Regions from separate parts of the Oceanicaulis sp. LC35 genome, predicted to be linked through region 1. Evidence: predicted binding sites of a transcription regulator. Region 1 holds the regulator's gene; the other holds the start of a gene.
The links. The regulator HrcA, encoded in region 1, represses chaperone genes, less so after heat shock. The targets are predictions, from matches to a motif close to GTTAGCANTCNNNNNNNNNGANTGCTAAC.
Positions count from the first base shown of each region.

Region 2: a site for HrcA is predicted at 9,373-9,401, ahead of groES (co-chaperone GroES). Genes of this name have one in related genera too.

Region 1 covers NZ_CP170485.1:2,911,455-2,926,029, forward strand. Annotated here, with positions in the region: gene ACFELO_RS13765 (hypothetical protein) at 1-433, opposite strand, end outside; gene dapB (4-hydroxy-tetrahydrodipicolinate reductase) at 426-1,244, opposite strand; gene dnaJ (molecular chaperone DnaJ) at 1,324-2,511, opposite strand; gene dnaK (molecular chaperone DnaK) at 2,604-4,517, opposite strand; gene ACFELO_RS13785 (hypothetical protein) at 4,879-5,304, opposite strand; gene ACFELO_RS13790 (FMN-binding glutamate synthase family protein) at 5,372-6,871, opposite strand; gene ACFELO_RS13795 (alpha-ketoglutarate-dependent dioxygenase AlkB) at 6,965-7,585, shown strand; gene ACFELO_RS13800 (YMGG-like glycine zipper-containing protein) at 7,700-8,068, shown strand; gene ACFELO_RS13805 (hypothetical protein) at 8,205-8,930, shown strand; gene grpE (nucleotide exchange factor GrpE) at 8,998-9,612, opposite strand; gene hrcA (heat-inducible transcriptional repressor HrcA) at 9,674-10,741, opposite strand; gene rph (ribonuclease PH) at 10,864-11,580, shown strand; gene ACFELO_RS13825 (helix-turn-helix domain-containing protein) at 11,603-11,833, opposite strand; gene ACFELO_RS13830 (DUF2975 domain-containing protein) at 11,852-12,403, opposite strand; gene rdgB (RdgB/HAM1 family non-canonical purine NTP pyrophosphatase) at 12,841-13,446, shown strand; gene hemW (radical SAM family heme chaperone HemW) at 13,443-14,575, shown strand, end outside.
Region 2 covers NZ_CP170485.1:715,879-730,453, reverse strand. Annotated here, with positions in the region: gene ACFELO_RS03500 (Calx-beta domain-containing protein) at 1-1,468, opposite strand, end outside; gene ACFELO_RS03495 (LysR family transcriptional regulator) at 2,203-3,132, shown strand; gene ACFELO_RS03490 (M24 family metallopeptidase) at 3,252-4,631, shown strand; gene ACFELO_RS03485 (alpha-ketoglutarate-dependent dioxygenase AlkB) at 4,628-5,200, shown strand; tRNA gene ACFELO_RS03480 (tRNA-Ile) at 5,204-5,280, opposite strand; gene ACFELO_RS03475 (SIMPL domain-containing protein) at 5,460-6,182, shown strand; gene ACFELO_RS03470 (TIGR01459 family HAD-type hydrolase) at 6,183-7,031, opposite strand; gene ACFELO_RS03465 (EAL domain-containing protein) at 7,080-8,327, opposite strand; gene ACFELO_RS03460 (OmpA family protein) at 8,524-9,174, opposite strand; gene groES (co-chaperone GroES) at 9,469-9,756, shown strand; gene groL (chaperonin GroEL) at 9,809-11,449, shown strand; gene ACFELO_RS03445 (hypothetical protein) at 11,524-11,802, opposite strand; gene ACFELO_RS03440 (acyloxyacyl hydrolase) at 12,221-12,790, shown strand; gene ACFELO_RS03435 (glycoside hydrolase family 3 N-terminal domain-containing protein) at 12,810-13,889, opposite strand; gene ACFELO_RS03430 (hypothetical protein) at 14,038-14,575, shown strand, end outside.

The DNA of each region.
Region 1 (14,575 bases):
GCGGGTTGAGCAGCCACATATTCACCAGCAAGCCGCCAACTGCGCCCGCCAGAAACACAAGCAGAGACCGCCAGGCGTGCTGGCGGGTCGGCCCCTTCGCCATCGCCTCGACCTGACGGCCGCCCGCTTCATCCAGGACCGCCTTCAGCTGAGGCAGGGAGGCCTGCCATTGTCTTTGGGTAATCGCCGGCATGGTGGTGGCGACGCCTGTGATCATGCAGATGACCAATGCGGCCCAGGCGGCGCTGTTGAAGCGTACCCCCGCGCCTGCCTGTTCGATGACGGCTTGGCCAACCTCGACCGAGTACACAAGATAGACGGCATAGATCAGTGCGCTGATCAGAAGCCCGTTCAGAACCGGCGGCAGGGGCGACAGGCCATGCAGCCACACTTCGGGATAAGGGCTTCGCTCTGCGTCAGTCTGTTCAGTCACCCAGTATGTCCTGCATGGAGTAGAGGCCCGGAGCCTTGCCCTTGATCCAGCGCGCCGCCGCGAGCGCACCCTGGGCGAAGATAAACCGGTCATACGCCTTGTGGGAAATACTGACTTCTTCAAAGGCCGACAGGAAGCGCGCCTCGTGTTCGCCGACCACGCCGCCGCCGCGAATGGCGCTGAAGCCGATCGCGCCGACCGGGCGCGGACCGTCATGGCGCGGGCGGGTGTACTGGGCGACATCCTCCAGCTCCACGCCGCGCGCACGGGCTGCAGCTTCGCCCAGGCTCAAGGCCGTACCCGAGGGTGCATCCGCCTTGCGCTTGTGATGCGCTTCCACAATCTCGAGATCAAAGTGCTCGTCAGACAGCGCTTTGGCGGCCTGGGCCACCAGCCGCTCGACCAACGCCACGCCCAGCGAAAAATTGCTCGCCTGCAGAACCGGAATGGTTTCCGCCGCCTGTTCCAGCGCCGCCTGCTGGTCCTTTTCAAGACCCGTCACGCCGGTGACCAGGGCGCGATGACCCATGGCCGCCAGACGCGGCGCAATAGCGCTCGTCACCTTGGGTAGGGAGGCGTCGATCAGCACATCGGCCTGATCGGCCGCCTGTTCCAGCGCAACCACAGTTTCGATGCCAAGAAAACCTGAGCCGCACAACTCTCCGAGATCAGAGCCGAGATTGGCGGAATCCGAGCTTACCATGCCGCCGACCAGCGACAGATCGCTCGCCCGAATGACCTCGGTTGCGATCGCGCGACCCAAACGGCCCGAAATGCCCGTTACGGCGATATGAATGCTGGTTCCCGACATGACGCCCCTCACAACCTGACGCTTTGTCATCGCGCGTTTAGGTGAAAAAAGCGTAAGTCGAGCCGGTCAGGCCAGAGGCTCAGGCGTCGGGACGATGATCGTGCTCGTCATCCCCGCTGATATCATCCCAGAAGCGCTTCACCTTGTTGAAAAAGCCATCGCTTTCAGGATTACAGCCTGCGCCGGAAATCTCGCAGAACTCGCGCAGGATTTCTTTCTGACGGTCGGTCATCTTGCGCGGGGTCTCGACAAACAATTCCACATACATGTCGCCGCGGGCGCCGCCGCCATTGAGCTTGACCATGCCCTTGTTGCGCAAGCGCATGCGTTCGCCGGTCTGGGCGCCTTCAGGGATGCGGATCTTGACCTTGCCGCCATCAATAGTGGGCGCATCGATCTCGCCGCCCAGCGCCGCGGTCACCATGGAGACCGGCGCGCGGCAGTACAGATTGGGTCCGTCACGCTCAAACAGGCCATGATGACCGACCGAGACGAAGATATAAAGATCGCCCTTGGGCCCGCCGCGCGCGCCCGCTTCGCCTTCACCGGCGAGGCGGATGCGCATGCCGTCCTCGACGCCCGCCGGGATCTGCACGCGCAGATCACGTGTCTTGCGGACCCGGCCTGCGCCATCGCATTCCTGGCACGGCGTCTCGACATAGGAGCCGCGCCCGCCGCAAGTCGGACAGGTCTGTTCCATGGTGAAGAAGCCCTGGGTGCGCCGGATACGGCCCGCGCCCGCGCAGGTTTCACAGGTCGTCACGCCCGTGCCCGGCTCGGCCCCGTCGCCTTCACAGCGCTCACAGGTCACGGTGGTGGGAACGCGGATATTGGCGTCCTTGCCGTGATAGGCCTCCTCGAGGCTGATCTGCATGTCATAGCGCAGGTCAGAGCCGCGAGCCGGTCCGGACCGACGCCCGCCGCCGCTCCGACGCCCGCCGCCCATGCCGAAGGCATCGCCAAAGACCTGCTCGAAAATATCTGCAAAATCGGCCGCGCCCGCACCGCCGCCAAACGGGTGACCCCCGCCGCCACCGCCTTGCTGGAAGGCGGCATGGCCCATGCGGTCATAGGCGGCGCGCTTGTCCGCGTCCGAAAGAATGGCGTACGCCTCGCCGACTTCCTTGAACTTGGCTTCGGCTTCGGCGTCATCAGGGTTCTGGTCGGGATGGTATTTCATCGCCAGCTTGCGATAGGCGGATTTGATCGCCTTCGCGTCGGCATCCCTGGCGACGCCCAGAACCTCATAATAATCGCGTTTGCTCATGCGTGCGGTCCGGTGTTTGAAGTTTCAGCCCTGAAGCAACACGGCCCCGCCCCTGATGCGGGACGGGGCCGCGCGCCTCGTCTGGTAAAGCCTTAGGCGCTTTTCTTGTCGTCGTCGTCGTTCACTTCGGTGAACTCGGCGTCGACCACGCCTTCTTCAGCTTCGGAATCCGCTTTCGCAGCGGCTTCCCCGCCATCAGCTTGCTGCGCAGCGTACATCGCCTCGCCCAGCTTCATGGCGGCCTGCATCAGGGCTTGGGTCTTCTGCTGGATGGCTTCGGGGTCTTCACCCTCCTTGACGCCTTCCAGCTCCTTGATCGCATCCTCGATCGCGGCCTTGTCTTCGGCCGAGACCTTGTCGCCGAACTCCTCGACCTGTTTCTGGGTCTGGTGGATCAGCGCTTCAGCGTTGTTTTTCGCGTCAACAAGCTCACGGCGCTTCTTGTCCGCGTCGGCGTTGGCTTCCGCGTCCTTGACCATTTGCTCGATATCGCTGTCAGACAGACCGCCAGAGGCCTGGATACGGATCGCCTGTTCCTTGCCGGTGGCCTGGTCCTTGGCGGACACGTTCACAAGACCGTTGGCGTCGATGTCGAAGGTCACTTCGATCTGCGGCATGCCGCGCGGCGCCGGCGGAATGCCCACAAGGTCAAACTGGCCCAGCAGCTTGTTGTCCGCCGCCATTTCACGCTCGCCCTGGAAAACCCGGATCGTCACAGCGGTCTGATTGTCGTCCGCGGTGGAGAAGGTCTGGGACTTCTTGGTCGGGATCGTCGTGTTGCGGTCGATAAGACGGGTGAACACGCCGCCCAGGGTCTCGATGCCGAGGCTCAGCGGGGTCACGTCCAGCAGCAGCACGTCCTTGACGTCGCCCTGCAGCACGCCGGCCTGGATGGCGGCGCCCATGGCGACCACTTCATCCGGGTTCACGCCCTTGTGCGGCTCACGACCGAAGAAGCCTTTCACCGCTTCCTGGACCTTGGGCATGCGGGTCATGCCGCCGACCAGCACCACATCGTCGATTTCAGACGCAGAGATGCCCGCATCCTTGAGCGCGTTCTTGCACGGCTCGATGGTGCGCTTGATCAGGTCGTCCACAAGGCTTTCCAGCTTGGCGCGGGAGAGCTTCATGTTGAGGTGTTTCGGACCGGACGCATCCGCGGTGATGAAGGGCAGGTTCACTTCATAGGACGAGGCGGAAGACAGCTCTTTCTTGGCTTTCTCCGCTTCCTCTTTCAGACGCTGCAGGGCCAGCTTGTCCTTGCGCAGGTCGATCGAGGTTTCCTTTTTGAACTCGTCTGCGAGGTATTCGACGATACGCATGTCGAAGTCTTCGCCGCCCAGGAAGGTGTCGCCATTGGTGGCTTTCACTTCAAAGACGCCATCGCCGATTTCCAGCACGGACACGTCGAAGGTGCCGCCGCCCAGGTCATAGACCACGATGGTGCGGTTATCGCCCTTGTCGAGACCATAGGCGAGCGCTGCGGCCGTCGGCTCGTTGATAATGCGCAGAACTTCCAGACCCGCGATCTTGCCCGCATCCTTGGTCGCCTGACGCTGGGCGTCGTTGAAGTAGGCCGGCACGGTGATGACGGCTTTTTCAACTTTCGAGCCCAGATAGCTCTCGGCGGTTTCCTTCATTTTCTGAAGGATGAAGGCGGAAATTTCGCTCGGCGCGTACTTCTTGTCGCGGCCTTGCACCCACGCGTCGCCATTGGGGCCCTCGGTGATGGAATAGGGCACCATATCCACGTCTTTTTTCACGGTCGGATCATTCATGGTCCGGCCGATCAGGCGTTTGATGGCGAAGAAGGTGTGGTCCGGGTTGGTCACGGCCTGGCGCTTGGCGGGCTGGCCGATCAGGCGCTCGCCGTCTTCCGTGAAGGCGACGACGGACGGGGTGGTCCGCATGCCTTCGGCGTTCTCGATCACTTTCGCCTGATCACCGTCCATGACGGCGACGCAGGAGTTGGTGGTCCCAAGGTCGATCCCGATAACTTTGCTCATCGCGTGCGTCTCTCCTGTTTAGCGGCGGGGCGGGGCGGTGGTGAGAAGCCCGAAGCGCTTCCCTCTCGCCGGGAGCCGCCCCCCTATTGGCTCGCGTTCAAAATTTCAACAATTAGGTCTTCGAGCGACTGCTCTCCGATCCGTCAGATGGTCTTCACTTTCACGGCTTTGTGAAAAGCCATGCGTGTCATGGGGCGATTTAGGAAGGCGCGTGCCGGGACGCAAGGGCTGCTTACGCATTCAGGCGGTTATGCCGCCCTCTCCGATGCAGTTTCAGAGCAGAAATTCACGCCAGAACGACAAACCCGGCGATGCGCGCATCGCCGGGTTCAGTTCGCACCGGTCAAAGCCGGCAAACCGGTCAGGACCGGCAGGCGTTGAAATAGATGTTAAAGCGATTGCCCGGCCCGTCCGCGCCCAGCGCCACAATGGTGCTGGCGAGCAGTTCAAACAGGGTGCAGGGCTTGTCCTGGGTCACGCCATCGAGACTGACCAGAGCCTTGTCCGACCCCACCAGCATTGAGCCGCTGACATAGGCGGGGTCAGCCAGATCCCAGAGCTGGTAATTGACGACCTGCTGGCCCGGCGTATCGGTATGCGCGACCAGCTTTTCGGCCTCGTCCAGCAGGCCCTTGTTGAGGATCTGATAGATCGAAACCGACAGATCCCAGCCCAGAACATCCCCCGCGTCGCAGAAGAATTTATAGGTGTACCCGGCCGGGGATTTGAACGTGTCCCCGCCCGGATTCTGGGCATGGGCGGAAATCTGGATGTTGTAAGTGGGCACGGACGCCTCCTCAGGTTCATTGGATTTCCCCTGAGGATCACAGCGCCGCACCCATCACGCTATCGCGTCATTGTCGCGCTTCCACCTGCGGATAAGGCATGATCTCGTCCATGGGACGCGTGCGCCCGTCCGCCTCGACGATCCGCACATGCTTGCGCTTGAGCGCGCGCGGCTCAGGCACGCCGCACGAATGGGCGATCATCTCCACATCCTTGATCATCGCCTTGGCGTATTCCGCCGCCTTGACCGATTTCTCCTTGGGCTGGAGCCCGCGCTGGAGCGATTTCTTGTGGGTGGTGACGCCGGTCGGGCAGGTGTTCTTGTCGCATTTGAGCGACTGGATGCAGCCGATCGAGAACATGAAGCCACGTGCGGAGACCACTGCATCCGCCCCCACTGCCAGCGCCCAGGCGACGCCTGCGGGCGTGATCATCTTGCCCGACACGATCAGACGGATGCGATCCTTGAGCCCCTTGCGGATCAGGATATCGCAGACGAGCGGCAGGGCTTCACGGACCGTCAGACCCACATTATCCATCAACGGCATGGGCGCGGCGCCGGTGCCGCCATCGGCGGAATCGATCGTGATGAAGTCCGGCGCGCTCTCGATCCCGCGCTGATTGATCTCGTCGCACAGCTCTTCGAGCCAGCCATAGGCGCCGATCACCGTCTTGATGCCGGTCGGCTTGCCCGTGACCGTCCGCACATGCGCGACAAAATCCAGCAATGAGCTATTGTCGAAAATCTCCGGATGACGATTGGGAGAGATGGAATCCTGTCCCGCCTCGATGCCGCGGATCTTCGCAATCTCACGCGTCACTTTCTCGCCCGGCAACAGCCCGCCCTTGCCGGGCTTGGCGCCCTGGGCGAGCTTGACCTCGAACATGCGCACCTGCTCATGGGCGGCGATCTCGCGCAGTTTGTCGTCCGACATCAGCCCGGCCTTGTCACGCACGCCGTATTTCGCGGTGCCGATCTGGAAGACGATGTCGCCACCGCCTTCAAGATGCATGGGGCTCAGCCCGCCCTCGCCGGTATTCATCCATATCCCGGCCTTCGCCGCGCCCAGCGACAGAGCCCGCACTGCAGGCTTTGAGAGCGCGCCATAGCTCATCCCCGAAATATTGAACACGGACGGGGCGTGATAGGGCTTGTCGGCATAAGGGCCGAACTCGCACGGCTGGGTTTCGGCCACATCCTGCTCCAGCACCGGATAGGGGCAATTGACGAACAATACCGTGCCCGGCGGGGTCAGAAGCTTGGTGGAGCCAAACGGGATTATGTTCCCTGTGCCCCGGGACATGCGCGCCACCGCCTCGCGTTCGGCGCGGTTGAACGGCATCTCCTCGCGGTCGAGCGCGAACATATAGGCGCGAAAGAACTCACCCAGCCGGATGAAGAGCGAGCGAAAGCGCCCCACGACCGGATAATTGCGCCTTACCGCATCGGAGCTCTGCGTGCTGTCGATCAGCCAGAACAGGACGATCAGGGCGACAAACGCCCCGACCAGAACGATGAACAGCTGGGCCATCACGCCCAATACATCGAGCACCCAGGACGGAACCATGTCATATCCCCTATCGTTTGAGGCGTGAGCCTACCGGGTTCTTCTGTAAAGCTGAACTGCGCTAGCGGACATGTGACACCGTGTGATGACCCCATGATCGAGACAGCGGACGGCTTCAAACTGCTCAGTGCTTATTTTGACCGTGAGCAACAGGCGCAACTGGCCGAAGCGGTGCTGGAGCGGGTCGCCCGCTCGCCGCTTTATCAGCCCGCCATGCCGCGCACAGGAAAGCCCTTGAGCGTGCGCATGACCAATCTGGGCCCGCTGGGCTGGATGACCGACAAGACCGGCGGGTACCGCTACCAGGACCATCATCCTGTCACCGGCGAGCCCTGGCCGGACATGCCCGGCAAGCTTCTTGAGCTCTGGCGCTCGGTCTCGGGCTGGCCCGATCCGCCCCAGGCCTGCCTGGTGAACTGGTACGGCCCTGACGCGCGACTGGGCCTTCATGTGGATGCGGATGAAGATGCGAAAGACGCCCCTGTTGTGTCGGTCTCGCTCGGGGATAGTGCGCGCTTCCGCCTCGGCGGTCCTGACCGCAAGGACCCCACGCGCTCGCTGCGCCTCAACTCCGGCGATGTGGTGGTGCTGGGCGGCGCCAGCCGTCGCTTTCACCATGGCGTGGACCGGATTTATGCGGGCAGCTCCACCCTTCTGCCGGAGGACTGGCGTCCCGGTCGGCTCAACCTGACCTTGCGTCGGGTCCGGGCGTGAATTTTTCAAACTTTCACGCTCTGGCCATTTTTCCGCCGTGGTGTGAAACAAAACTCCGTCTGGATCGTTATCCACTGTGAGGGCGCGCTCTCGCGCCGAAAAGGGAGACTGGGCATGAAAAAGATTCTGATCGCGGCGATCGCCGCAGCGCCGCTGGCTCTGACCGCTTGCGCCACCAACCAGGGCGTCCAGGGCGCCGGCGTTGGTGCGGGCGTGGGCGCTGTTGCAGGCGCCATCATCGGCAACAATGTGGGCTCGGGCAATGCCGAGACCGGCGCGCTGATCGGCGCCGGCGTTGGCGCAGCCGCCGGCGCCGCCTATGGCTGCTCGCGTCCGGGTGGTTGCGGCTATAACGCCAACAACCCCAACCATTCCGAGCTGGTCTATGACCAGTATTCCAACCGGTATTATTATACCGATTATCGCACCGGCGAAACGTTCTGGCAGAACGGCGAGCCGCGCACCCGCGCGCCGCGTCGCTAATCGCGAACACAGATGAATGAACAGGGGCGGCCTTCCAGGCCGCCCTTTTTCTTACCCGGGATCGGGTAATATTTTATTCACTTTTCCCCTCAGGATTGATACTTTGCGCGCGTTTCAGCTCTGGGGGAGTTTTATAATGCGCTGCGCTCTGGTTCTCGCCACCACCTGTCTGCTCGCCGGTTGCAGCACGCTGAGCGACACGGTTGATGCTACGCCGCAATGGCGACCGCTCACCTTGTCGGCGGACACAGTCCGAAGCCTGCAGATCAGCCATTCCGGCGATGCGCCGCTCGAGGCTTCCGCCGTGCTCGCCGCGCGCGCCAGCGCGGCCCGCAATGACCGTCTGGATAAAACCACGGCCATGCTGCTGATCACCGAATCCGACCGGATGTGTGATGAGTACTTCGCCTCCATGACCACCACCGCGAACACCACCCGCGCCGCGCTCAGCCTTGCCGCGCTTGGCACCTCCACTGCGGCGGGTCTGTCCTCACCCCAGCGCAGCGCCAACCTGCTGGCGGGCATCTCGACCTTCTTTACCGGCACGCAAAGCACGCTCGAGGAGACCATCCTCGAAAGCCAGTCTACCCGGGCCCTGCAAAGCGCGGTTCGCTCAAAACGCACCGAAATGCGATCCGAACTCAGCCAGCGGATCCTCGCCACTGACGGTGAAGGCGCGCTGACCCTGATCTCGGCTCACATTCAGGATTATCATTCACGATGCGGACTGGCGTACGGGCTCGACGCCATTACGGAGGTTGTCACTGAATCCGTGAATGGCGCCGAAACCCGGGGCCAGGACGCCGCCGAACGCGCCGAAGGCAATATCCAGGCCCTCAGAGAGGAAAGCGCCAATCGATAGGTTTTCCTCAAACAGAAAGGGCGGCTCGCTGAGCCGCCCTTTTGTATTGGAGGTTCTGACCAGACGATCAGGCGCTCACATCCACGCCGCCGCCGGTGTCTCCATCGGCAGGCGGGGTGGCGGGGCCGGCGCTGACCACGACCATGGCGGCGCGCAGGGTGCGGTCGCCAATCTTGTAACCGGGCTGCATCACATGGGCGATGGCGCCCTTGGGCTGGTCCGCGGGGATTTGCGCGGCGGCCTGGTGCATGTTCGGATCGAGCGGGTCGCCCGGGGCGGGCTCGACCTTTTTCACGCCATGACGCTCAAGCGTGGCGTGCAGGCGACGCTCGGTCATCTCCACGCCTTCCAGCAGCGTCTTCAGCGCTTCACCGGCTTCCGCCTTGGCTTCATCGCTGATCGATTGCAGGGCGCGTGAGAGATTGTCGGCCACGTCCAGCATGTCACGGGCAAAGCCGCTGACCGCATAGGCGCGCGTGTCCTTCACCTCGCGCTCGGCGCGCTTCTTGGTGTTTTCCATCTCCGCCAGCGCGCGCAGCAGCTGATCGCGCAGCTTGCCAGCTTCCTCGGCCGGATCGGCCTCATCGCTCGCGGGCGCCGGTTGTTCGGTCTCGGAAGCCTGAGCCTCTTCAGCGTTCAGCTCAGCGTCTTCGGTTTCGGGGGTCTGGTTTTCGTTGCTCATGCGTGCGGTCATTCAAGGCTAGAGGGTTATCCGTCAACCCGGGGCAGCACCCGGAGCGGTCTTAGCGGGGGGCGGCCAGCAGGCGGCCGACCAATTGTGCGGTGTAGTCCACAATGGGGATGATGCGGGCATAGTTCAAACGCGTGGGGCCAATTACCCCGATTGCGCCGATGATCTGGTTCTCACGATTGCGGTAAGGCGCAACGATCACCGACGAGCCGGACAGGGAGAACAACGGGTTCTCGGACCCGATGAACAGGCGCACGCCCTGAGCCTGTCGCGCCTCGTCCAGCAAGGACAACAGGCCCTCCTGACGTTCGATATCGTCAAAGAGCATGCGGATGCGCTCAAGATCCTCGGCCGCTTGCACGCTTTCCAAAAGGCGCGACTGGCCGCGCACGATCAGGGTGCGCTGTTCAGGCCCCGCCCAGTCTGCAAGCCCCGCCTCCACCAGCGCGGACGCCGCGCTGTCGAGCTGGGCCTGCTTGGCGGAAATCTCTTCACGGATGGCGCTCAACGCTTCGTGCAGGGTCCGGCCGCGCAAACGCGCCGACAGATAATTGCCCGCTTCGATCAACGCCGCCGGCGGCAGGCCGGGCGGCGGCCGCATCAGGCGGTTCTCGACATTGCCGTCTTCGGTGACCAGCACAGCGAGCACTTCGGTCGGGGAGAGGTTGACGAACTCCACATGACGCAAGGGCGCATCATGGGCCGGGCTGGCCACAAGACCTGCGCCCCCCGCAAGACCGGACAGGAGGTTGGACGCTTCCGTCAGCACATCTTCAGGGCGTCGCCCCACAGCCGAGACCCGACTGTCAATCGCGTGACGGTCATCGGCCTCGAGATCGCCCAGCTGCAGCAATCCGTCCACGAACAGGCGCAAACCCGCATGGGTGGGCATGCGCCCCGCCGAGACATGAGGCGAGGCCAGAAGTCCCGCCGCCGTCAGATCCGCCAGCGTATTGCGGATCGAGGCGGGCGACAGATTGAGGCCCGAGGTTTTGGACAGCGTCCGCGACCCGACCGGCTCTCCGGTGTCGAGATAGGTCTCCACCAGATCGCGAAAGATCGAGCGGGAGCGTTCATCGAGCGCCATCAGGCTTGAGGGTGAGGACGTCGGATGGGTCATGACGCCTTCAGAGTTAGTGTCGCCCATCGTGGAGCGCAATCGCCAAAATCGGGTGCAAAGCGCTTTGCGCGGACCGCCGTGCTCGGTTAACACAAGAGCCAAATCAGAACCTGGAGAACACCATGCGCCCTGAAGGCCGCCAACCTGACGCCCTGCGTCCGCTCAGCTTTGAAATGGGCTGGTCCCCCTATGCCGAAGGCTCCTGCCTGATCAGCTTCGGCAACACCAAGGTGCTGTGCACGGCTTCGGTGGAGGACAATGTGCCGCCATGGCTGCGCGGTCAGGGCAAGGGCTGGGTGACGGGCGAATATTCCATGCTGCCCCGCGCCACCCACCAGCGCACCCGTCGTGAAGTGCAATCGGGCAAACCGTCCGGCCGCACCCAGGAAATCCAGCGCCTGATTGGTCGCTCCCTGCGCGCCGCCGTCGATCTCAAGGCGCTCGGCGAGCGTCAGATCGTGGTCGATTGCGATGTGCTGCAAGCCGATGGCGGCACCCGCACCGCATCCATCACCGGCGCCTGGCTCGCCCTGAAAGCGGCCGTTGCGTATCTGATGGAAGAAGGCGTGCTGAAGACCGATCCGGTCATCGCCCAGATCGCAGCGGTGTCTGCGGGCGTGGTGAACGGGGAATGCGTGCTCGATCTTGAATATGAAGAGGATCGCGTCGCGGAGACCGACGCCAACTTCGTCCTCACCTCCACCGGCGGTGTGATCGAGGTGCAGGCGACCGCGGAAGACGCGCCGATGACGCAAGAGCAGTTCGACCAGATCTTCGCGCTGGCGCGCAAGGGCGTGACCGATCTGTGCGCAGCACAGCTCAAGGCGCTCGGTCAGTAAGTGAGAGGTTCAGGCGGGCGGCCTAGTCGTCGTCCGCCTCGTCCTCATCGCCTTCTTCAAAGACAAGAAGGTCTGCGGGCTGGCAATCGAGCTCACGACAGAGCGCTTCCAGCGTCGAAAAACGAACAGCCTTGGCCTTGCCCGTTTTCAGGATCGACAGATTGGCCATGGTGATGCCGACACGATCGCAAAGCTCGGTCAGCGACATCCGACGGTCGAGCAGCATGCGGTCCAGGGTGACGCGAATGGGCATGAACGAATCCGCGCTCCCTTAAATCGTGAGTTTCTGTTCTTCACGCATGCGTGTGCCTTCGCGGAAAATCTCCGCCAACACAAGCATGGCAAGCACAGCAAACCAGGCGCCCAGATTCAGGCTGAATTCGGGAACGACCCGCGCGCCACCCTCGATCGGGCGGCCCAGCAGGGTGATCATCAGCGACAGCACGCCATGCGCGCCGTAATGCAGAAGCTGATAGATCGCGATGCCAATGGCGATCGCGCGCAAATGATTGGAGTTTTCCTCCACGAACGGATCGCCGGCGATCAGGGTCGCCATGATCCGGCGCAAGCGATCGACCACGAAGGTCACAGCCGCCAGCGCGGCGATCGCAAGGGGGAGCGCCAGCACCACATCCATCGCCAGGAACTGGCGGATGCTGAGCGGCAGATCCGAGCCGAAGCCCAGAAGGCGGTAGATACCGCCAAATACAATGACGACGATAATGAGACTGGCCAGTCCCAATACCGCCCAAAGCAGGTAATAGACGATGTCGAGGAGGATCTTCAGCAGTGAGGCCAGCGATCCCTGACCAAGCGTCTTCATGCGTCCCCCAGGGGTTTGTTCTTCGGGCCTTCGACCGGGTGGCGAGACGTCATCCGCGAGGGGAGGAACGGCGCGTCTCGTCTCACCCGGCCTAGGGTCCGGACTTTCATTAGCCGACCATCGAGGTGATCGCTGCGGCCATGCCGGCGAAAACACCTGCGACCAGAGCCAGATTGATCACCATCGCGATTGCGCTGTGACCGGCATTGTTTTTGGACCTGACCATCTCATACTCTCCTAAGTCTCTTGTTTGACCAACCAGTTTCCGAAGCCGTTCCGATCCTTGAGCGCCGGGGGTCTTCGGTGTGGCCGGGGTGTTTCCCCCTCGCCACGAGTATCTATGTAGACCACGCCCTATCGCTTCGCAACAAAAAAATATCGAAAATCGATATGAATTTTTCGAAAGGCGATATGCGCGAATGACAGGACAAGCCGAAATGACCCTTTTTTCGACCGCTCCCAAATGGGCTATCGCGAGCCATAACAAAGGCAAAATCAAAGAGATAGCCGAACTGATCGCGCCCTTCGGTCTGGCGGCGGAAGGGGCGGAATCCCTGGGCCTTCCGGAGCCTGAAGAGACTGAAAAAACTTTCACCGGCAATGCGCTTTTAAAAGCGCGGGCCAGTGCGGAGGCATGCGGACTGGTCTCACTGGCGGACGATTCCGGGCTGGAAGTGACCGCGCTGGATGGCGCGCCGGGCATCTACTCCGCTCGCTGGGCCGGTGAACCGCGCGATTTCTACGCCGCCATGGACAAGGTCCGCGCCGAACTCGAAGCGAAGAACGCCACCGATTATAGCGCCCGCTTTGTCTGCGCCCTGGCGCTTGCCCATCCGAACGGAGAAACCCGCGTCTATGAAGGCGAGGTTCGTGGCCAGCTGAGCTTCCCGCCGCGCGGTGACAAAGGCTTCGGCTATGACCCGATCTTCGTACCCGAAGGCTTTGAGCTGACCTTTGCGGAACTGGATCCGGCGATCAAACACGCCATGAGTCACCGCGCCCATGCCTTCAAACTGCTGGTCGAGGACATTTTCGGCGCATGACCGCCCGCCCCGCCCGTCTCGGTCTTTATATCCACTGGCCGTATTGCGCGCGCATTTGCCCGTATTGCGATTTCAACGTCTACAAGGCCGCCCATGCGCAGCCCGAGGCCTTGCTTGACGCGATGCTGGCTGATCTGGCGCTCTGGCGGGACAGGCTGGGCGCGCGGACAATCCACAGCGTGCATTTTGGCGGCGGCACGCCCTCGCTGATGGCGCCCGCCGCCATCGCCGCCCTTCTTGAAACCGCAGACAGGCTGTTTGGACTGGCGCCGGGCGCCGAGATCGGGCTTGAAGCCAATCCGATGGAGCATGAGCGCTTTGCGGGCATCGCCTCAGCCGGTGTCGAGCGCCTGTCGCTCGGGGTTCAGGCGCTCGATGATGACAGCCTCAAGCGGCTCGGGCGCGATCATGACGCCCGCACGGGGCTTGCGGCGCTCGAGAAAGCGCAAGCCTTGTTCAGGCGCGTCTCACTCGATCTCATCTACGCACGCGAGACCCAAACGCCCGAAAGCTGGCGCCGCGAGCTGGAAACCGCGCTCGGCTTCGGAACCGGGCACATGTCGCTCTATCAGCTGACCATCGAGCCGGGCACGGCGTTCGAGCGCAAGCTCAAGCGTGGCGCGCTCACCCCGCCTCCCGATGACGCGGCGGCGGACATGTACGCCCTGACACAAGAGGTGTGCGCCAGCGCGGGTCTTCCCTCTTACGAAATTTCCAACCACGCCCGCAGCGAAGCGGACCAGTCGGTGCATAACCGTTTGTACTGGGAGGGCGAGGACTGGATCGGCATCGGTCCCGGCGCCCATTCACGCGTCGGCGCGTTTGCAAAAGACGGACGCGCCGGCGGCGCTGCCCACCGTCGTCCGGAACTCTATATAGAGGGCGTCAAATCCGGGGATGGGCATGAGCGCGAAAGGCTCGACGCAGACGCCGAATTCATCGAACGCCTGTTGATGGGCATACGTCTGACCGAGGCCGGGCTGGATGTGGAGCGCCTTGCCGCCCTGACCGGACTGCGCCCGGATGCAGACGGTCTCGCCCGCATGCGCGCGCAGGAACTGGTCCTCGCGCGCGGATCAACGCTGGTGCTGACCGAACGGGGCCGCGCCTTCGCTGATCATGTGGCGGA
Region 2 (14,575 bases), 910 kb from region 1:
CAAGCGCGCCGTTCGCTTCCAGTTCCTCATCGTCAGCGACACTGATCGTGGGTGCAGCGTCATTGTCCGTGAGCGTGATCGTTACTTGCTGGACGCCGTCCTCGGTCGCCCCGTTTCCGCCGGTGACTGAGGCGATGTCGACATGGATTGTCTCGTCACTCTCATCGGCAGCATCGTCCACAAAACTGATCTGGGCGGTTTGGCTGGTCGCGTTGGCCGGGATGGTGATGCTGGCGGGGCCGGTATAATCGATGCCGGATCCGTTCGCGGTGCCCGAATATGAGAGATTGACGATGGTCGCTTCTGATGTCGCGCTCGACTTTGTCGCCGTCAGGACCACGGAGCCATCGCCTTCGGACGCGCTGATGGTGGAGACCGACAGCGTCACGTCGGAATGCTGATCGTCATCGAGGATCGTGCCCGTGGCGCTGGAGTCAGCAATCGTCGCGTTCGTGGGCGATGACAGCATCACCGTCACCCATTCATCGCTTTCGACCACCCCATCGTCGATCAGAGTGACGGAGACGGACTTGCTCGTCTCGCCGGGGTTGAAGGTCACCGTGCCCGTTGCCGCCGTGTAGTCCGTTCCGGCGGAGGCGGTCCAATTGCTTGTCGCGTAGACAACCGTGACCGTTCGGGTCGATGCGGCGTTCAGTGAGACGACAAAGTCGAGGGCGCCGCTCCCTTCCGTATCTTCAGCGTCAGCGATGCTGATCGTTGGTGCGGCGTCATTGTCGGTGAGCGTGATTGTTTGTTGCTGAACGCCGTCCTCGATCGCGCTGTTCCCGCCAGACACTGACGCGATATCGACGATGATCGTCTCGTCATCCTCATCAACCGTATCGTCCACAAAGCTGATCTGGGCCGTTTGCGAGGTCGCGTTGGCGGGGATGGTGATGCTGGCAGGGCCCGTAAAATCGACGCCGGATCCGCTGGCCGTCCCCGAATAGGAAAGATTGACCGTGGTCGCTTGCACAGTCGCGCTGGACTGCGTCGCCGTCAGCACCACCGAGCCGTCGCCTTCGGACGCACTGATGGTCGAGACCGACAGCGTGACGCTTGGAGGAACCACACCGGTCCCCTGAATGGCGAAATTGAACGGGGACTCATCGCTATCATTGTTGGCGATTGTCAGGGTGGCGCTACGCGTCCCGGCGGCGGACGGATCGAACCGGATCACGACCGTAGTTGTGCCGCCTGGCGCCAGGCTCGTCGCGGGTTGCGAGGTGATCACATAGTCAGCGGCTGCAGGGCCAGAAAGGCTGGCCGCATTGCTGCCAAGGGTCAGTGTGCCGGTGCCTGAATTGGTCACGGTGAAGGTCCGGAAGGTCTGGACGCCACTCACATCAACCGAGCCGAAATCCGTATGGTCGAGCGCCCGCGGGGAGCTGTCGCCATCGGCGATGTTCCAGCCGTCGCCGGTAACTTCTATTTCAGGCCGGGGGACGCAATCGGGGTCTGTCGTCATGTCCAGACTCGTGTAGCCGGCCACTCCGTCCGCCGGAGCGGATACGTCCGGTGGGCTGGTGGGCGGCTGGTTCCAGGACCGGATGCTTCCCGACGCCCAATCGCCACTGAGGCCGTAGTACAGATATCTACCCGCCACCAAGCGGGTATTAAACTGGTTACGGGTATGGGTCTGCTGCGCCAGCTGACCCGGGCCTGCATTAGGCACAGTGGATTCTATCGCGGCCGAAGAATCGCGTTCATCCCAGGTGACAAGCCGAAGCTCATCGCCGCCACTGGGGTTGGTGTTGTAGGCCGTCCATTGGGCCCGCACTTCTGTGTAGCTAGAGTTGCTGTATGGGCCGGCGACGCACCTGTCGTCGGACGGCAGAGACAGGCTGACGGACGGGTTGCTCCAACCTTGAGCCTGTGCAGCCGCGGCCGTCACGCCCGCTCCGAACACGGCCAGCGCCAGCGTGCGCGATGCAAGCGTGAACGCGCGCTTGACGCTGGCGCAAACTTCCCCCGCTCCGGAAAACGGCTTTGCGCCGCCCGGTGTCACAGACCCCTGACTTTTCATGTTCTTACTTGCTCTTGCTACCCTTGAGCGGGCCGCACCGCGTCACTCCCCCCTCAGAAGCGTCTGCGAGGCGCTCTCCGCCGCGCGCAATCCTTTACAAAGTTTAAACGACTTGATAGCCAAATAATTCAAATGAAGTACATTCATTTTCGAAATAGTTCTGTGGAGGCAAGTCGTTGGCGAACCTGAAGAACCTGGATCTGAACCTGCTGGTGGTCTTCGAAGCGGTCTATTCGTGCGCCAACATTTCCCAGGCCGCCCGCCGACTGGGAATGAGCCAGCCCACCATCTCGAACGCCCTGCGGCGCCTGCGGGAAAGTCTCGATGATCCGCTTTTCGTGCGCGCCGGTCGCGGCGTGGAGCCGACCACACGGGCCGTCCAGATGATCGGGCCGGTGCGCGACGCCTTGCAGTTGATCCAGAACGGCGTGGCGCCCGAGGAGCACTTTGATCCTGCAAGCACAAGCCGGCATTTCCGCATCGTCGTGCTGGATGCTATGGAGCCCATCGTGATGCCGCACGTGATCCGTCAGATCCAGAAGTTCAAGACGGTCTCGATTGAAAATCTGGGTATTCTGAACACGCCCATGAACGAGGGGCTGAATGACGGATCGCTGGATCTGGTGATTTCGGGCTTCATGCTGGACAGTCGCGAGACACAGTGTGAGGCGCTCGCGCCCGTGCACCTGTCGATGGTCGCGCGCAAGGATCACCCAGACATCGAGGGCGAGTTTACGCTCGATCATTTCCGCAAGCTCGGCCATGTGGCGCTACTCCCGCAGGTGCGGGCGTTGTCCAGGCTGGACGAGGCGCTGCGCCGGTTCGATATCCAGCGACACGTCGCCTATTCGGTCTCCAAGTTCTGGTCCTTCCCGCACATCCTGATGACGACGGATCTGGTTGCGATCATGCCGACCGCCTTCGCCCGGGCGATCTCGCGCAATTATCCGCTGGCGATCTACGACCTGCCCTTCGACTATCCCGAAGAGCGTATCTACATGACCTGGAAATCCAGCCACACCAATGATCCCGCCCATAAATGGCTGCGAGCAGAAATCGCCGTCGCCCTCCGGCAGGCGGCGGCTGCAGCGCAAGCGGCGACGTAGTCGGCACACCGATCGCAAAAGACCCGTACGCTACTGGACATTCCGCCTTTCGCGCCGCGATTATGCTTTCCACCCCGGACCCAGCGTCACGAAACCCGAAAGCGCGAGCCATGCCCTTTATGATTACGCCCCTCGCCAGCGCACTGACGACGGTGCTGGCCATACTCATGACGGGGGCTCCGGCAGTCGCGCAGACCCAGTCGCCGCCCGTTTTTCCCATGAGCGAGGTCGAGCACAGCCATCCCGGGCTTCCGCCCATCCTGCCCCTGCGCGAGAGGGCCGTGGTGATCGACCGCATTCTCGAGGAGCGGTTGGACACCATCATCCCGCAGATCATGCGCGAACAGGGCGTGCCCATGTGGGTGCTGATGTCGCGGGAATATTTCGAGGAGCCGGTAGTGGAAAGCCTGCTCGATGCGCGCAGCATGGCCGCACGCCGTCGCACCATCCTCATCTTCTCCGACCCCGGCGACGGCCAGCCCATCGAGCGGCTGACGGTCAGCCGCTATGGCCTCGCCGGCCTGTTCGAGCCGTCCTGGAATCCGGACGAGGAACCCGATCAATGGCAGGCTGTCGCCGACATCATCGTCGAGCGCGACCCCGCCAATATCGCCATCAACTATTCGGACATGACCGCCTTTGGCGACGGCATGACGCTGAGCCAGTACCGGCTCATGACCAGCGCCCTTCCCGACGCTTACCAAGAGCGGATCATGTCCGGAGAAACGCTGGCCGTGCGCTGGCTTGAAACCCGCACGCCGTCGGAAGTGGAGATCTATCCCGGCGTGGTGCGGATCGCCCACGCCCTGATCGGGCGCGCGTTTTCCAATGAAGTCATCACGCCGGGGGTGACCACCGCCGATGACGTGGTCTGGTGGTATCGCGAGGAATTGTCCCGTCTGGGCCTGACGCCCTGGTTCCACCCCTCCATCGGCATCCAGCGCGAAGGCGCCGACACCATGCTGGGCGGCGATACCGTGATCGAGCCGGGCGATCTTCTGTGGACCGATTTCGGTATCACCTATCTACGTCTGAACACCGACACCCAGCATCTCGCCTATGTGCTCAAGCCCGGCGAGACCGAAGCGCCCGAAGGGCTGCGGCAAGGCCTCGCCGCCAGCAACCGGGTTCAGGACATTCTGATGTCGCACTTTGAAACCGGGTTGAGCGGCAATGAGGTTCTGGCGCGGGCGCGGGCGCAGGCGATTGCGGAAGGGCTCGACCCGTCGATCTATTCCCACCCCATCGGCACGCACGGCCATGGCGCCGGCCCGGCCATCGGCTTCTGGGACAATCAGGACGCCGATCCGCGCGGCGCAGGATTGATCAACGCTGACACCGCATGGTCCATCGAGCTGACCTCTTACAACGCCGTGCCCGAATGGGGCGGCCAGGTGGTGGATTTCCGCACCGAGGAGGACGCCTTCTTCGACGGTGAAACCGTGCGCTTTCTGGACGGCCGCCAGACCGAGCTGACACTCATCGGTTCGGGGCAATGAAGCCCCCTCACGGCGCACGACTTCTGGATCCCTATCTCTCCAGCCAAACGGCTGAAGACTTGCTTGCGACGGTGGATGGCCAGCCCTGGCGCTCTGACCTGAAACGCCGGGTCCAGCACTATGGCTGGAGCTATGATTACCGCGCCCGGACCGTGAGCCCGGATATGCGGCTCGGGCCGCTGCCTGACTGGCTCGCGCCCCTCGCTCACAACATCGCTCAAATATCCGAGTTTGACGCCATCCCCGATCAGGTCATCATCAATGAATATGACCCAGGGCAAGGCATATCGGCCCATATCGATTGCGCGCCCTGCTTTGGTCCCGCCATCGCCTCCCTCAGCCTGACGGGCGGCGCGCAGATGGAGCTACGGAACACGCACACGGATGATCGTATCAGTCTGCGACTGGAACCCCGCTCACTCCTCATCCTGTCCGGCGAAGCCCGCTATGACTGGACCCATGCCATCCCGGCCCGAAAGTCTGATGTGATCAAGGGCGTGCGCCAGCCCAGAACTCGCCGCGTATCCCTGACCTTCCGGACGATGAAACTCATGAATAGAAAAAGTTAGAAATGGTGGGCCCGGAGGGACTCGAACCCCCAACCAAGCGGTTATGAGCCGCCGGCTCTAACCAATTGAGCTACAGGCCCGCTGAGAAAATCAGCTTGTGTGTTTGATAGCGCGTGAAGCGAACTTGGCAAAGCAGGGATGACGGCGAAGCGCAGCTGAACGGATGTTCAGGGAACGGCCATCAAAGAACCGCGTTTCGGTCATGACCCTGTCGCTTGTCGGCGCTTTGATTGGTTAAACACACACTGGGAGAGCTATTATGATCCGCACCGCATTTCTGACCGTCGCCCTGCTGGGCTCCACCGTCCTGCCCGCGCAGGCGCTGGCGCAGACCGCCCCCGCCGAGCAACAGATCGCGCAACTGAACCTGTCCGCCACGGGCGAAGTTCGCATCAGCCCGGACCAGGCTCAGGTCTCTGCGGGCGTGGTGACCGAGGCCCGCACCGCAGCCGAGGCCCTGCGCGCCAATTCCCAACGCATGCAGGCAGTGTTCGCGGCGCTTGATGAAGCCGGTGTTGAAGCGCGCGACATCCAGACCAGCCAGCTCAATGTCAGCCCGATCTATTCGCAGGTTTCGTCGCGCGATGGCGGCACGCGCCAGATCACCGGCTATAGCGCCCAGAACACCGTGACCGCACTGGTGCGCGGGGTGGACGCTGTCGGCCCGGCGATTGACGCCCTGTTCGAGGCGGGCGCCAACTCGCTTAACGGCGTCACCTTCTCAAGCTCTGAAGCCGATGAGGCCGAAGCCGAAGCGCGTCGCCGCGCGGTGGCCGAGCTATACGCGACCCGCGACCTGTACGCGGAAGCGGCCGGTTTCAGCGTGACTCGCCTTCTGAACTTCTCTGAAAGCGGCGGCTATGCGCCCCAGCCGGTGATGTTCTCGCGCGCCATGGTCATGGAAGACAGCGCTACCCCGGTTTCGGGCGGCGAGCTGGTGGTGTCCATCACCGTCAACGGCGCCTGGGAAATCGACGGCTGATCACCAGACCAGCTTGGGCGCACAATAGCGCGCATCGTGGCCGTCTTCCTTCAGGAGGGCGGCCGCTTTGTCAGCGTCAAAGGCGCCGCCGAACTGCTCAGCCAGAATGCCGCCCGCAATGAACAGGGCATCCACGCCCTCGGCCTGCGCGCCCTTGATATCGGTGATCGGGCCATCACCAATCGCCAGAATGCGGGCCTTGTCCACGGCTTCACCGCGCAGGCGCTCGATCTCGCGATAAGCGAGGTCATAGATCGGCGGATGGGGTTTGCCCGCCATGATCACCCTGCCGCCCAGCGCCTCGTATTTCGCCGCCAGCGCTCCCGCGCAATAACGCAGCCCGTCGCCGAACTGGACCACGATGTCGGGATTGGCGCAGATCATGTCGAGCCGACGCAATTTCGCCTCGGTCAGAAGGTCCGTATAGTCCTCCGGCGTCTCTTTGGACCAGTCAAACAGGCCCGTGCAGGAGATGAAGGCGGCGTCTTCCAGTTTCGCAAACTCCAGCCCCGTATCGCGATAGAGCGCATCATCGGTATCCGGCCCCAGCTTGAAGGCCGGGCCCGGCGCGCGCGTCTTTAAAAGCGCATGGGTCGCCTCGCCCGAGCTGACTGCTGCGTCCCACACATCCTCGCCCGCCCCCATCTGATGCAGGAAGGTTTCCAGCGAGGCGGCCCGGCGTGGCGAATTGGAGACGAGGACCACCACCCCGCCCTGGGCGCGATACTGGCGCAGGGCGTCGAGCGCTTCGGGCAGAAGGTCGGAGCCATCACGGATGACGCCCCAGACATCACACAGTATGGCGTCGTAATCGGCGGCGAGGTCGGAAAGGCGGGGGAATTGGGTCATGGCTGTGGACTAGGTGAGCCCCGCCAGACGGTCAACGGCTAAATCGGCTTAGCCCGCGGCGCGGCGGAGCTTGTTGTCCGCTTCGCTGATCACTTCATCGCGCACCGGACGCGGCGCACCGAAGAGATGGCCCTGAGCGTAGGCGACATCGAGGTCGAGAACCTCGACCACGGTGCTTTCAGATTCAATCTTCTCGGCCACCAGATCCACGCCATAACGCGCAAACAGGCCCGCCACGTCTTCAGGACGCAGGGCGCCCGGCTCACGCCCGGCGATGGGCTCGGCGCCATGGGCGGCGGCGATCAGGCGGTCACCCGCCACCTTGATGAAGCGCACGCCCGCGCGTTGCAGCTCGGCGAGATCAATGTTGAGGTCATTGACCTGATCAATCGAGAAGCGAAAGCCGAAATCGGCCAGACGCGCCATGTTGCGAGCGGCGAGCGCGGAACGGTTCTCGAACTGGGCGCGCGGCATTTCAAAGATCAGCGCGCCCGCCAGATCGGAATTGCGGCGCAGGAAATCGAGGAAGGCCGGGAAGAAATCTTCATCGGCAAGCGAGCGGATCGAGACATTGCAGAACACGCCGACACGGCGGTCGGATTTGGTCAGGCGGCGTACGATCTGCACGCAACGCAGCAGCAGAAGATTGTCCACATCCGTGATGAGACCCGCTTCTTCCGCCGCCTTCAGGAAAGTGACCGGCGCAATGACCTGCCCGCTCTCGTCACGGATGCGAGTATAACCTTCGTAGAAATAGGTGCGACGCTGGGGCAGGCCGACGACCGGCTGGAGATACAGATCGACGCGGTTATCATCGAGCGCCCGGCGCACCAGATCGGCCGCATCCGGGGCCTGGGCTTCCATCGGAGCGCCCCGACCGCCGTCAAGCCTGGCAAGGATTTCTGCAACCAGACGCTCATCGGCGCCATGCGCATCGCCGCTGGACGCGGCAAGTGGCTGGTTGAGCTCAAGGGCGGCAGGCGCTTCAACTACCGGCGCTGACGGGCTGGCCGTGGCGGTCTCCGCCAGCGCGTCGATCCGGTCCTGCGCCGCACTCAACTCATCCAGCATGGTCAGGTTTGCGGCCTTGAGCTGGTGGATCTCGTCTTCAAAGACCTTGCGCTCTTCAGCGCGGGCGACCGAGGCGTGGACCTGCCCGCCAATCAGGAAGACCAGCGCGCCCATCATCCAGGCGAGCTCGGCCGACATCAGCCCGAACCGGTCAAACGCGAGCGCGGCGACGATGGCGACCATCGCATAGGTTAAGATCACCAATATGTCGCTTGCGCGCGGCATCGTCGCTCCTGAATGTCGCTGCTTTGGCCCGCTCGGCCTAAGCGCAACGAATCACACTCATTTCAGCGATCATAAGCTGCGTTAACCGGACTTGTCAGAACGTTAACGCTGTGAGCCGTGGACAAACGGAAAAAACAAAGGCGCGCCCGCACATGCGGACGCGCCTTCGGTTAATCGCGGTCTCCCGCCTCGTGGCTTACGAGGTGTGCGGGGCGATCTTGATCTCGACCCGACGGTTGGCCGCACGGCCGGAGTCGGTGTCGTTGGAGGCGATCGGCTGGCTTTCGCCCATGCCGGCCACATACAGGCGGTCGCGCATGACGCCGCGTGCAATCAGCTCGGCGGCGACAGAGCTGGCCCGGCGCTCGGACAGGGTCTGGTTGTAGGTGGCGTCGCCCACGCTGTCGGCATGGCCGATCACGTCCACATAGGTGGCCGGATAGGTCATCAGCACGTCAGCCACATCGTTCAGGACCGGACCGAAACGGCCATCGATCTGAGCGGAGTTGGTGGCGAAGGTCACATCGCCCGGCATCACCAGATACAGGTCATTGCCGACGCGACGCACGGTCACGCCCGAACCACGAAGGCGTTCGCGGAACGCGTTTTCCTGGCGGTCCATATAATTGCCGACGCCGCCGCCCGCGAGGGCGCCCACGCCTGCGCCAATCAGGGCGTTGCGACGGTCATCACCGCCCGCCAGCGTGCCCAGAAGGGCGCCAGCGGCTGCGCCGGCGAGAATGCCGGTGCCGGTGTTGTTGCGGGTCACGTTGCCGTACTGGTCGGTGGTGGTGCATGCAGCTGCCAGGCCAAGCGCCAGAGCAGCAGCGATCAAAGAACGAAACATCAAATCTCTCCCGTAAGCGTCCCCTAAAACGCAGAACTACTCTGAAAGTTCCACGTCTAGATAGCTCTATCTTAACAACTATGCGCGACGGGCGCATGAACGCAGTCTGAACCAGCGCCGAAGAAGCTGAAAATATGGGCGGAAAAATGTCGCCCGACGCTCTTGACGCCTCGCGCCCAGCCTCTTACCTCCGCCGCTGTTAGCAGCCAGGGCAAGAGAGTGCTAACGCCCTCGCCCCCTGGTCCGCTCAAACAGTTCTCACACGAGCCAAAGCTCAAAAACGGAGTACCGGCAATGAACTTTCGTCCTCTCCAGGACCGCGTTGTGGTGAAGCGCGTCGAGGAAGAATCCAAGACCGCTGGCGGCATCATCATTCCCGACACCGCCAAGGAAAAACCGCAAGAAGGTGAAATCGTGGCTGTGGGCCCGGGCGCCCGTGACGACAAGGGCGAGCTGATCGCCATGGACGTCAAGGTCGGCGACCGCATCCTGTTCGGCAAATGGTCCGGCACCGAGATCGCTCTGGAAGGTCAGGATCTGCTGATCATGAAAGAGTCCGACATCCTGGGCGTGATCGGCTAATCGCCGCGCATTCGCTCAAAGACTGACATCTACTCAAAGATAGGGACGAACAATGGCTGCCAAAGACGTTAAGTTCGGCGCTTCCGCCCGCGAAAAAATGCTCAAGGGCGTGGATATCCTCGCCGACGCCGTGAAAGTCACCCTGGGCCCGAAAGGCCGCAATGTGGTGATCGAGAAATCCTTCGGCGCACCGCGCACCACCAAGGACGGCGTGTCCGTGGCGAAGGAAATCGAACTCGAAGACAAGTTCGAGAACATGGGCGCCCAGATGGTGCGCGAAGTCGCTTCCCGCACCAATGACGAAGCGGGCGACGGCACCACCACCGCAACCGTTCTGGCCCAGGCCATCGTGCGCGAAGGCATGAAGTCTGTCGCCGCCGGCATGAACCCGATGGACCTCAAGCGCGGCATCGACAAGGCCGTGGCCCTGGTCATCGAGCAGCTGAAATCCACCGCGACCCCGATCAAGGGTTCGTCTGAAGTCGCGCAAGTCGGCACCATCTCCGCAAACGGCGAAAAAGAAATTGGCGAGATGATCGCCAACGCCATGGAGAAAGTCGGCAATGAAGGCGTGATCACCGTCGAGGAAGCCAAGTCGCTGGCGACCGAGCTCGACGTCGTGGAAGGCATGCAGTTCGACCGCGGCTACCTGTCGCCGTACTTCATCACCGACGCCGACAAGATGGTGGCCGACCTTGAAGACCCGTTCATCCTGCTGTTCGAGAAGAAACTGTCTTCCCTGCAGCCGATGCTTCCGGTCCTCGAAGCTGTCGTCCAGTCCAACCGTCCGCTGCTGATCATTGCAGAAGATGTTGAAGGCGAAGCGCTGGCGACCCTGGTGGTCAACAAGCTGCGTGGCGGCCTGAAAATCGCAGCCGTCAAGGCTCCGGGCTTCGGCGATCGTCGCAAGGCCATGCTCGAAGACATCGCCGTCCTCACCGGCGGTCAGGTCGTCTCCGAGGATCTCGGCATCAAGCTCGAGAACGTCTCGCTCGACATGCTGGGCACCGCCAAGAAGGTCAACATCACCAAAGACGACACCACCATCGTGGACGGCGCAGGTGAGAAAGAAGCCATCGAAGGCCGCGTGAACCAGATCCGTCGTCAGATCGAGGACACCTCCTCTGATTACGACAAAGAGAAGCTGCAAGAGCGTCTGGCCAAGCTGGCTGGCGGCGTTGCGGTGATCAAGGTCGGCGGCGCTTCGGAAATCGAAGTGAAAGAGCGCAAGGACCGCGTCGACGACGCCCTGAACGCCACCCGCGCTGCGGTGGAAGAAGGCATCGTTCCGGGCGGCGGCATCGCGCTGCTGAAAGCCTCCAAGGTTCTTGATGGCGTGACCGGCGACAACGAAGACCAGAACCAGGGCGTCGCCATCGTGGCGCGCGCGCTGCAGGCTCCGATCCGCCAGATCTCCGAGAACGCTGGCGTTGAAGGCTCCATCGTGGTGGGCAAAGTGCTCGAAAGCTCCGATGTGAACTTCGGCTACAACGCTCAGACCGGCGAATACGAAGACCTGGTGAAATCCGGCGTCATCGACCCGGTGAAGGTCTCCCGCATCGCTCTGCAGGACGCGGCTTCCGTCGCCTCCCTGCTGATCACCACCGAAGCGGCGATTGCTGAAAAGCCCAAGAAAGACGGCGGCGCTCCGGCGGCTCCGGACATGGGCGGCATGGGCGGCATGGGCTTCTAAGCTCCGCTTGCACACGCAACCAAATGGAAAGGGCGGCTCGATGGAGCCGCCCTTTTTGTTTGGCGCCGCCGCCCCTAGAGCGACGCGGCAACCCGTGTCGACAGGGAGACCGGCCCGTCGCTCTGCCCCTCAGACATTGCCGTGACTTCAGGGCCCGTCGTCGGCGCAATCGGGGCCACTTCGAACAGAGCAACCGTCACGCCCTCTGACGGCGCTTCAGCGGACACGATCGGCCCGCCGACAGGGGCGTCTGAAAGCACCTCAATGGCCACCGGGCTCAGAATGAGAGCCGCCGCAACGGCGCCGCCGCCGGTGACGCCAGTGGTCAGGATCATACGCAGGGATTCAATCATGGTCAGAAGACTCCTTCGAAGCCGCTGAGCGGCTTTCTGTTTTGCACGCGCTCTTAGATGAGCGGTGATGAAACCGCGAAGGACCCCGCTGACGGTCTCATTGTCCTCCTGGCACTGGGCCACGAAGGCTTGCTTGAGCTCGTCAGACAGCCGCAAATCGATCACAGCAGTCTTCTTGGGGGAGCGAGGCCGGTCTTGTTTCATCACGGTGAGCCATTCCAGTCAGATTTCGCCCTCAAGCTACTAAAACCGTGCCTGCACACACGTTATTTTGTGTCCATACACGCGATTTCTCTCAGATGCCGCCAGCGACTTCGAGGCAACAGATCACAATGGTTCTCGACGGTTGTCATCACACGGCTGGTCAAGGTTTAACCATGGCGGTATGTCAGGGATATCCATTCAAGAGGTTTCTTACATGCTTCGTATCGCCGCCGCGCTTTTCGCTCTGTCACTCACCAGCGCCGCTCAGGCCCAGAGCCCCGGTTTCGGCATTGAAGAGATTCGCCTTGGCGTCGCCGCGCACGACCTGACCGACCACACCGAGGATGGCCCGCAGATTGTCGGCGACCTGCTGTTTGCAAGCCCGGATTTCCTGGAGCCGGTCTGGTCCCCGCGCCCCTTCCTGTCCGCCAGCATCAGCACCCAGGGCTATACCAATCTGGTCACGGCGGGCCTCGCCTGGGATTACGGCTTCACTGACCGTTTGAGCGGCGAGTTCTCGTTCGGGCTGAGCTATAATGACGGCGTGCTGGAAGTGTATCCGGATCGCGACGGCCCGGTTGAAGCCCAGCGCATCAAGGACACCCGCGCCCTTCTGGGATCAGACTGGCTGTTCCGCACCGGGTTCGGGCTGGATTACGCCATCAGCGAGCAATGGTCCGCCGGCGTGTTCTACGAACACCATTCCCACGGCCAGATCCTTGGCAGCGGCCGCAATCAGGGTCTGGACGAGCTGGGCCTGCGGATGAGCTATCGCTTCCGCTAGACGCGATGGACGGGCGGGGTCAGCCCCGCCCGATGCGCGTCTTCAGCGAGTGAATATGGGTGTTGGCTTCGTACAAACGCTCAAGGCTCAGACGTCCATCATCCAGCGCGGCACCGACCCAGTCCACAGCACGACGCGACAGATCCGGGTCGGCATCCGCCGAGTTCGAGATCAACAGAAGGTCATTGCCCGCCGCAAGGGCCTGAACGATCGCCTGTTCGCGCGAATACTGGTTCCGGATCGCCCCCATATCGAGATCATCAGTGATCACTGCGCCCTGATATCCCATCTGGTCGCGCAAAAGGCCCTGAATGATCGGGGCTGACAGCGTGACGGGATTGCCCGAGGGATCGAGCCGCCGGTTGATCAGGTGCCCGCCCATGATCAGATGGGCCTTGTCCTGATCGATCAGGCGCGCAAAGGGCGCAGCCTCGATCTCGTCCCAGGTCTGGGTGATATCGACAAAGCCGTCATGGCTGTCGCCTTCACTGCGCCCGTGACCGGGGAAGTGCTTGATAGCGCAGGCCACGCCTTCCGCTTCCATGGCGTCTATGAAGGCGCCGCAATAGGCGGCGACGGTTTCAGGATCATCGCCAAAGGCGCGGGCCCAGCGATCAATCACCTGATTGCCCTCATGCTGAAGGTCTGCGACAGGCGCGAGGTTCATCGAGAAACCGCTTCGGGCCAGCTCCGCCGCCGCTTGCGCAAAGACGGGGCGGGCATTCTCCAGCCCCATATCCAGCAGCTGTTCGGCGGTGGGTATGTCGGTAAAGCCCATCTCATCCGTCAGTCGCTGAACGAAACCGCCCTCCTGATCGATGGCGAGCCAGGCGTTCGGCGCGGCGGCGCGAAAGCGTTGCGCCAGTCCCAGAACGCCTTCGCGCGTACGGGCGTTATGGCGCAGGAACAGAACGCCGCCGATGCGCCCCTCGGCCAGATCGCGCTCGATCCGGTCCGCGCCCTCGGCGTCCGGCGTGCTGCCCAGAAAACCGAGGATCAGGCTCTCGCCCACCAACTGATCGAGTGTGATTGTGCCCGCAAAGGCCGGAGCCGCCCCAAGCGCCGCCAGGCCCGCCAATACGCCGCGTCGTGAAATCATTGCCATTCCGCCTTGTCCCTCAAGGGTCTTGCTAGTGCCCGGCGGCGCGCCTGTCCAGTTGCATACCAATATGACGAAAACTTAAGCCCGCGGACGCACAGCTGTAAGGCGAGCGGTAGCAGAGTGCCTGCAACAGGGAGGACACCTCATGAAACACTGGATCGCGACCGCCGCTGCGGTCACCGCCGCCCCGCTTCTGGTTGCATGCGCCTCTGCCGGCGCAGCAACCGAGTACGCTCGCGATGATGATCGCCATCAGAACGTGTTGATCGTGAATGGCGAGCGCATTGTCGTGCGTGACGGCGCTCACGCCATTCATGTGATCGAGAACGCGCTTGAGGATGGCGACACCGCCTCGCTCTCCCTCGACTTTGATTTCGACGCTCATAGCTGGTCGCAGGATGAGATCGAGGAATTCGAGGAAGAAATGGAAGAGCTGGGCGAATCCCTCACCGCCATGTTCTCCGAAGGCTCTGGCTTCCACATCGCCATTGATCGCCTCAACCTCGATCAGGAAGCGCTCCAGGCCCGTATCGAAGTCATCGTGGAGGAAAGCGAGCGTCGTGCTGAACGCGCCGAGCGTCTGGCCGAACGCGCAGCCGAGCGCGCAGAACGCGACGCCGAGCGCCATGTACGCCGTGCCGAGCGTCAGGCGCGTCGGGCCATGGAACGCGCGGAAGAAAGCG